2 regions of the Streptomyces sp. NPDC026659 genome follow, and region 1 is predicted to be linked to the other one. Evidence: predicted binding sites of a transcription regulator. Region 1 holds the regulator's gene; the other holds the start of a gene.
The links. Region 1 encodes HrcA, which represses chaperone genes, less so after heat shock. Its sites were predicted from a motif close to TTNGCACTCNGNNNNNCNGAGTGCNAA; they were not measured.
Positions count from the first base shown of each region.

Region 2: a site for HrcA is predicted at 2,439-2,465, ahead of groES (co-chaperone GroES). Genes of this name have one in related genera too.

Region 1 covers NZ_JBEZXY010000015.1:9,844-14,019, reverse strand. The annotation lists gene AB0E91_RS29570 (nitronate monooxygenase) at 1-372, opposite strand, end outside; gene dnaJ (molecular chaperone DnaJ) at 503-1,648, opposite strand; gene hrcA (heat-inducible transcriptional repressor HrcA) at 1,649-2,665, opposite strand; gene AB0E91_RS29555 (MBL fold metallo-hydrolase) at 2,829-3,551, shown strand; gene AB0E91_RS29550 (DUF3097 domain-containing protein) at 3,586-4,176, shown strand, end outside.
Region 2 covers NZ_JBEZXY010000002.1:673,652-677,827, forward strand. The annotation lists gene groL (chaperonin GroEL) at 239-1,867, opposite strand; gene groES (co-chaperone GroES) at 1,984-2,292, opposite strand; gene AB0E91_RS07650 (hypothetical protein) at 2,638-3,375, opposite strand; gene AB0E91_RS07655 (polysaccharide deacetylase family protein) at 3,525-4,176, opposite strand, start outside.

The sequences.
Region 1 (4,176 bases):
GGGGACCGGGTCGGCGAGGAGAAAGGCCAGCTTGGCGTCGTAGCCGTCCTCGCCCGGGCCGTACGGGTCGCCGGTCGCGGTGCCGTAGCGCTCGCGCTCCCCGGCGAGGCCGGCGGCGTACGGCTCGACGGCGGCGGGGTCGGCGGGCTGCGGCTGGGGCAGGAAGAGGTTGACGCCGAAGGGGCGGCCGGTCAGTGAGCGCAGCCGCTCGATGTCCGCGCGCAGCGCGTCCGGCGTCCGGTAGCCCCCGGCGAGGAAGCCGAGGCCGCCCGCCTCGCAGACGGCGGCGGCCAGTTCCGGCGTGGAGACGCCGCCCGCCATGGGTGCCTGCACGATCGGAAGCACGAGGAGATCGGCGAGGGTGCGGGGCATGTCCGCATCGTGTCACGTCCGCCGCGCGAGTCCGAATCGGGCCGGGCTCCCTGCCCCGCAAACGGAGGGAGGGTCCCGGAAACGGAGGGAGGGGGGTGCCGGGCACCCCCCTCCCCACCGACGCTCGCGGTCAGCGGCCGTTGAACGCGTCCTTCAGCCGCGAGAACAGACCCTGCTGGCCGGGCTGGAACTGGCCCGTGGGCCGCTCCTCGCCGCGCAGCTTGGCCAGTTCGCGCAGCAGCCGCTCCTGCTCGGGGTCGAGCTTGGTCGGGGTCATGACCTCGACGTGCACGATCAGGTCGCCCCGGCCGCCGCCGCGCAGGTGCGTGACGCCCCGGTTGTGCAGCGGGATCGACTGGCCGGACTGGGTGCCGGGCCGTATGTCGACCTCCTCCATGCCGTCCAGCGTCTCCAGCGGCACCTTGGTGCCGAGGGCCGCCGCCGTCATCGGGATGGTGACCGTGCAGTGCAGGTCGTCACCGCGCCGCTGGAAGGTGGAGTGCGGCAGCTCGTGGATCTCGACGTACAGGTCACCGGCGGGGCCGCCGCCGGGGCCGACCTCGCCCTCGCCCGCGAGCTGGATGCGGGTGCCGTTGTCGACACCGGCCGGGATCTTCACCGTCAGGGTGCGCCGGGAGCGGACCCGGCCGTCGCCCGCGCATTCGGGGCACGGGGTCGGGACCACGGTGCCGAAGCCCTGGCACTGGGGGCAGGGCCGCGAGGTCATGACCTGGCCCAGGAAGGACCGGGTGACCTGGGAGACCTCGCCGCGGCCGCGGCACATGTCACAGGTCTGCGCGGTGGTGCCGGGGGCCGCGCCCTCGCCGCTGCAGGTGTTGCAGACGACCGCGGTGTCGACCTGGATGTCCTTGGTCGTACCGAAGGCGGCCTCGTCCAGCTCGACCTCGATCCGGATCATGGCGTCCTGGCCGCGCCGCGTGCGCGAGCGCGGGCCGCGCTGCGACGCCGTGCCGAAGAACGCGTCCATGATGTCGGAGAAGTTGCCGAAGCCACCGGCGCCGAAGCCGCCGGCCGCGCCCGCACCCGCACCGCCCGCCTGGGAGAGCGGGTCGCCGCCGAGGTCGTAGACCTGCTTCTTCTGCGGGTCCGACAGCACCTCGTAGGCGGCGTTGATCTCCTTGAACCGCTCCTGGGTCTTCGGATCGGGGTTGACGTCCGGATGCAGCTCGCGTGCGAGCCTGCGGAACGCCTTCTTGATCTCATCCTGCGACGCGTCGCGGCGCACGCCGAGAACGGCGTAGTAATCCGTGGCCACTTACGACTCCGCCAGGATCTGTCCGACGTACCGTGCCACTGCGCGTACCGCTCCCATCGTTCCCGGGTAGTCCATGCGGGTCGGTCCGACCACGCCGAGCTTGGCAACCGCCTCGCCGCCCGAACCGTAGCCGACCGACACGACGGACGTGGAGTTGAGTCCTTCGTGGGCGTTCTCGTGCCCGATACGCACGGTGACGCCCGGATCTTTGGCCTCGCCGAGGAGTTTGAGCAGCACGACCTGCTCCTCAAGTGCCTCCAGAACGGGCCGGATCACCAGGGGGAAGTCATGTCCGAAACGGGTGAGATTGGCGGTGCCGCCGATCATCAGCCGTTCCTCGTTCTCCTCGACCAGTGTCTCCAGCAGTGTGGAGAGCACTGTGGAGACGGTACCGCGATCGTCGGCCTCGAACGCATCGGGGAGGTCCTCGACCAGTCGCGGCACGTCGGAGAACCGGCGTCCGGCGACCCGGCTGTTGAGCCGGGCGCGCAGATCGGCGAGCGAGGACTCGCCGAACGGCGCCGGACAGTCGACCATGCGCTGCTCGACCCGGCCGGTGTCCGTGATCAGCACGAGCATCAGGCGCGCGGGGGCGAGCGAGAGCAGTTCCACGTGCCGCACGGTCGAGCGGGTGAGCGAGGGGTACTGCACGACGGCGACCTGCCGGGTCAGCTGCGCGAGCAGCCGGACCGTACGGGCCACCACGTCGTCCAGGTCGACGGCGCCGTCCAGGAAGTTCTGGATCGCGCGCCGCTCGGGCGCGGACATCGGCTTGACGCCCGCGAGCTTGTCGACGAAGAGGCGGTACCCCTTGTCGGTGGGGATGCGGCCCGCGCTGGTGTGCGGCTGGGCGATGAAGCCCTCGTCCTCCAGGGCGGCCATGTCGTTGCGCACGGTGGCCGGGGAGACGCCGAGGTTGTGCCGCTCGGTGAGCGCCTTCGACCCGACCGGCTCCTCGGTGCCCACGTAGTCCTGCACGATGGCGCGCAGCACCTGAAGCCTGCGTTCACTCAGCATTCGGCGCGCACCTCCATCTTGTCGCCCCACGGCACTCGGCTTGTTTCCCCTGGCACTCTGCTCATGCGAGTGCCAGACTTCCCCGGCCCAGTGTACGGCCGCGGGGTACCGCCCGGGCAAGGTCAGCGGTACTGCACCGGCTTCTTGCCGATAGCGTCCCGGTATGAGCGTGACTTGGGAAGACCTGGGGTGGGAGCGACTTGCCGAGGGCGTCGGACGGTGCCGGCTGCCGGGCTGGGACTGTACGGCGGGGCTGGTCGTCGGGGCGGGTACGGCACTGCTCGTGGAGGCGGGGGCGAGCCTCGCGGAGGGGGCGCGGCTGAAGGCGGCGGTGCGGGAGCTGACCGGCCACGATGTGACCCATCTCGCGCTGACCCACCCGCATTTCGATCATGTGCTGGGCGCGGCCGCGTTCGGCGGGGCCGAGGCGTACGCGCCGGTCGGCATGGACGCGCTGCTCGCGCACGAGGCCGGGGAACTGCGGCTGGACGCGATCAAGCAGGGGCTGCCGGTCGCCGACGCGGACGAGTCCGCGGCCTCGCTGCCCGTGCCGCTCCATCCCGTCTCCGGGGAACTGACCCTCGACCTCGGCGGCGGCCGTCAAGTGCTGCTCGCCAACGTCGGCCCCGGCCACACCGCCCACGATCTCGCGGTCCTGGTCCCCGGCTCGCCGGAGGTGGTCTTCTGCGGCGACCTGGTCGAGGAGTCCGGCGAACCCCAGGCGGGCCCGGACGCCGTACCCGCCCGCTGGCCCGCCGCCCTGGACCGGCTGCTCGCCCTCGGCGGCGAGGACGCGCTGTACGTCCCCGGTCATGGAGCGGTGGTCGACGCGGACTTCGTACGACGCCAACGCGACGCCCTGGCAGCCCGTTTCGGCGTGTCGTGAGGGGGCTGGGGCGAGTTCTCCTATCGTCATCAGAATGCGTGAGTACTCCCCCGATCTGACCGCCCCCTGGAAGAAGCCGCAGCCGGTGCCCGAGGTCGCCGCCGAGCCGGGTCTGGTGGTGGAGGAGCCCGGCACCGGGTTCTGCGGGGCGGTGATCCGCTGCGAGGCGGGCACGGTGACGCTGGAGGACCGCTTCGGCAAGCACCGCGTCTTCCCCCTGGAGCCGCGCGGCTTCCTGCTCGAGGGGCGCCCGGTGACCCTCGTACGCCCCTCCGCCACCCCACTCCGCCCCACCCGCACCGCCTCCGGCTCCGTGGCCGTCCCCGGCGCCCGCGCCCGCGTGGCCCGCGCCGGCCGCATCTACGTCGAGGGCCGCCACGACGCCGAACTGGTCGAGAAGGTCTGGGGCGACGACCTGCGCATCGAGGGGGTGGTGGTGGAGTACCTGGAGGGCGTGGACGATCTGCCTTCCGTGGTCGCGGAGTTCGCCCCCGGCCCCGACGCCCGCCTGGGCGTCCTGGTGGACCACCTGGTCCCCGGCACCAAGGAGTGGCGCATCGCCCAGTCGGTGACCAGCGACCACGCCCTGGTGGTCGGCCACCCGTACATCGACATCTGGGAGGCG
Region 2 (4,176 bases), on a different contig from region 1:
CGTCATCAGCGATTTCGTCACTGAACAGCCTGATATCCACCCGCCTCCACGAAATGCCTGGGTCGAATCATGGATAGCCCCTGGCCTCAGACTTGCCACGCTCTCGTGGTGAAAACGGGGCGCCGTCGATTCGATGTCAGCGATCTCGATGTCGACGACGTATCAGGAGCGGCCGCACAGCGCCGAGGCCCGGCACCCCCGTGGGGATGCCGGGCCTCGGTCGTGAGGTGAGGTCGGGTCAGTGGGAGTGACCGTGGCCGTGGCCGTGACCGGCGGAGGCCTCTTCCTCTTCCTTCTTCTCGACGACCAGGGTCTCGGTCGTCAGGAGGAGGGCGGCGATGGAGGCGGCGTTCTCCAGGGCGGAGCGGGTGACCTTGACCGGGTCGATGACGCCGGCCTTGATCAGGTCGCCGTACTCGCCGGTGGCGGCGTTGTAGCCCTGGCCCTTCTCCATGTCCTTGACCTTGGAGACGATGACGTAGCCCTCCTGGCCGGCGTTCTCGCCGATCCAGCGCAGGGGCTCGACCACGGCGTTGCGGACGACCGAGACACCGGTGGCCTCGTCGCCGGTCTTGCCGAGGTTGCCGTCGAGGACCTTGGAGGCGTGCACCAGAGCGGAGCCACCACCGGAGACGATGCCCTCCTCGACCGCGGCGCGGGTCGCGGAGATGGCGTCCTCCAGGCGGTGCTTCTTCTCCTTCAGCTCCACCTCGGTGGCGGCGCCGACCTTGATCACGCACACGCCGCCGGCCAGCTTCGCGAGGCGCTCCTGGAGCTTCTCGCGGTCCCAGTCGGAGTCCGTGTTCTCGATCTCGGCCTTGATCTGGTTGACGCGGCCCTGGACGTCCTCGGACTTGCCGGCGCCCTCGACGATCGTCGTGTCGTCCTTGGTGACGGTCACGCGGCGGGCGGAGCCCAGCACGTCCAGACCGGCCTGGTCGAGCTTGAGGCCGACCTCCTCGGAGATGACGGTGGCGCCGGTGAGGACGGCCATGTCCTGCAGCATCGCCTTGCGGCGGTCGCCGAAGCCGGGGGCCTTCACCGCGACGGCGTTGAAGGTGCCGCGGATCTTGTTGACCACCAGGGTCGACAGGGCCTCGCCCTCGACGTCCTCGGCGATGATCAGCAGCGGCCGGGAGGCGTTGGTCTGGATGATCTTCTCGAGCAGCGGGAGCAGCTCAGTGATCGAGGAGATCTTGCCCTGGTTGATCAGGATGTACGGGTCGTCGAGGACGGCCTCCATACGCTCCTGGTCGGTGACGAAGTACGGGGACAGGTAGCCCTTGTCGAAGGCCATGCCCTCGGTGAAGTCCAGCTCCAGACCGAAGGTGTTGGACTCCTCGACGGTGATGACACCGTCCTTGCCGACCTTGTCCATGGCCTCGGCGATCAGCTCGCCGACCTGGTCGTCCTGCGCCGACAGCGCGGCGACGGCGGCGATGTCCGACTTCTCGTCGATCGGACGGGCCGCGGCGTGCAGGTCCTCGGAGATGGCCTTGACGGCGGCGTCGATGCCCTTCTTCAGGGAGGCCGGGGAGGCACCGGCGGCGACGTTCTTCAGGCCCTCGCGGACGAGCGCCTGGGCGAGCACGGTGGCGGTGGTGGTGCCGTCACCCGCGATGTCGTTGGTCTTGGTCGCCACCTCCTTCACCAGCTGGGCGCCGAGGTTCTCGAACGGGTCCTCGATCTCGACCTCACGGGCGATCGTGACACCGTCGTTGGTGATGGTGGGCGCGCCGAACTTCTTGTCGATGACGACGTTGCGACCCCGGGGGCCGATCGTCACCTTCACCGTGTCGGCCAGCTTGTTGACGCCGCGCTCAAGGGCGCGACGGGCGTCCTCGTCGAACTTCAGAGTCTTCGCCATGACAGCGGTAGCCCTCTCGAAAATCTGGGTGGATGTGACCGCGCCCCCGGCCGCCCGGCTTCCTCTCGGTAGCGGGGGCCAGGGGCGCAGTGGTGAAGCAGATGCTTCGGGGTGAACTACTTCTCGATGATCGCGAGAACGTCGCGAGCCGAGAGGACGAGGTACTCGTCGCCGTTGTACTTCACCTCGGTGCCGCCGTACTTGCTGTACAGCACGATGTCGCCGACCTTGACGTCGAGCGGCAGGCGCTCGCCGTTCTCGAAGCGGCCGGGACCCACGGCGAGGACGGCGCCCTCCTGGGGCTTCTCCTTCGCGGTGTCCGGGATGACCAGGCCAGAGGCCGTGGTCTGCTCGGCATCCAGCGGCTGGACCACGATGCGGTCCTCGAGCGGCTTGATGGCAACCTTGGAGCTGGCGGTCGTCACGATCCGACCTCCCCCTTCTGAGATCACACGGGGTTGACTGTCTGAGGTGGCGACCAGGTGGATCCGTCGTCGCGGGTGCCGGACCTGCCCGTCGCTTTGTTGGCACTCTCTGCTGCCGAGTGCCAGAGCCGAGACTATGACCGGGGTTAGCACTCGGTCAAGCGGAGTGCCAATTGCCGTGCGGCGCGTCGGCGATCGGGGGTGCGGGGAGTTGGCTCGGCCTGTGTGGGGGTTGCACCCCCACGCCCCTGCTTCGGCCCTGAACGGGCCTCGTCCTCAAACGCCGGACGGGCTGACAGTTACCCGGGCCGAGACGGGCTGACAGTTGCCCGGGCCGAATCGTTTCTACAGGTAGTCCTCCAGGCGACCCACCGTCAGCCCCCGTTCCTGCACCCTCCGCAACAGCCTCGCCGTCCGCTCCCCCAGCGCCGTCGCCGTGCCCCGCGCCGGGCCCACTCTGACGATGTCGCCCGGGAGGAGTGTGTGGGCGCCCCTCGTGTAGGCCAGGCCCGTTGACGTGACCGTCGCCCGCCAGAGGACGACCGCCGTGATGCCGCAGTGGGCGGCGGCGCGGAGGGTGGTGTGGTCGTACGTGCCGAGGCGGGGGCGGAGAAGGCGGGCCGCGGGGTGGGCGCAGAGGACGGCGCGCTGACGGGTGTAGGGGAGGCCGGGGAGGGTTCCCCGGCGGGGGGCCCGGCGCTCGACCGTCGCGCCCGCCCTGCGCAGGGCCGTCTGGTGGGCGGCGGCGAAGACGGTGACCGGGAGGCGGAGTTCGCGGATCAGGGTGGCCAGGCGGGGGTCCTGGCCGACACCGTCGTCATAGGTGAGGAAGACGACCTTGTCGGTGGTGGGGACGTGGTCCACGGCCCGGGGCAGGGGAGTTCCGCGGGACGCGAGGGGGCGTGCGGCGTGGTGCGGGGCCGTGGCGAGGGGGGCGGGGAGGCCCCAGTGGCGGTAGGCGCGGTCGGCGCGTACGACCGGGCGGTGGACTCCCTCGGCGGCCTTCTTGCCGAGGCGTTCGATGGGGTCGACGGACTGGGCGCAGCCGGTCAGGAGGGCGGCGGTGGCGAGTACGGCGCACAGTGCGGCGCGTGCGCCCCCGACTCCGACCCCAGTCCCGATCCTGATCCCGCCACCGATCCCGCCACCGGTCCCGCCACCGGTCCCGCCGTCGCCTCCGCCCCTCGCCGGACGTCCCAACGCCCGCCGCACCCGTCCCCGCCCCCTGTGGCTCACAGGTAGTCCTCCAGGCGGGCGACCGCGTAGCCCTCGGCCGTGATCTTGTTCAGGAAGCGGCGCATGTCGTCGACCATGGTGCCGTTCCACTCGTCGGGGCCCCGGAAGTGGGTGAGGACGATGTCGCCCCGGCGCAGTCGCTGGTCGTCCTCGCGGTACTCCCAGTGGTCGACGTAGACCTCTTCGTTCCAGATCGGCGCGTACTTGATGCCGCAGGACCTGGCGGCGCGCAGGGTGTCCTGGTTGTAGTCGCCGTAGGGCGGGCGCAGGACGGTGGGGCGCTTGCCGAACTGCTTCTCCATGATGTCCTGCATCCCGCAGATCTCGTGGCGCTGCTGCTCGTAGGAGAGGCCGGGGAGATAGGGGTGGGTCAGGGTGTGGTTCTCGAGGGAGTTGCCGTACGACTGCATCTTGCGGAAGTAGCCGTAGTCGTCCTTGACGAGGTAGTTGCTGAGGAAGGCGGTGTACGGGAGCTTCAGTTCCCGCATCATCTCCAGGAATCTGGGGTCCTTCTCGGCGCCGTCGTCGATGGTGAGGAAGACGATCTTCTGCTGGGTGGGGATGGTGGTGAAGACCGGGGGGAGGTCCCAGTCGTCCTGGTGGTCGACCTCGAAACCGGCGCGGGCGGTGATCTCCGGCTTGGTCGCG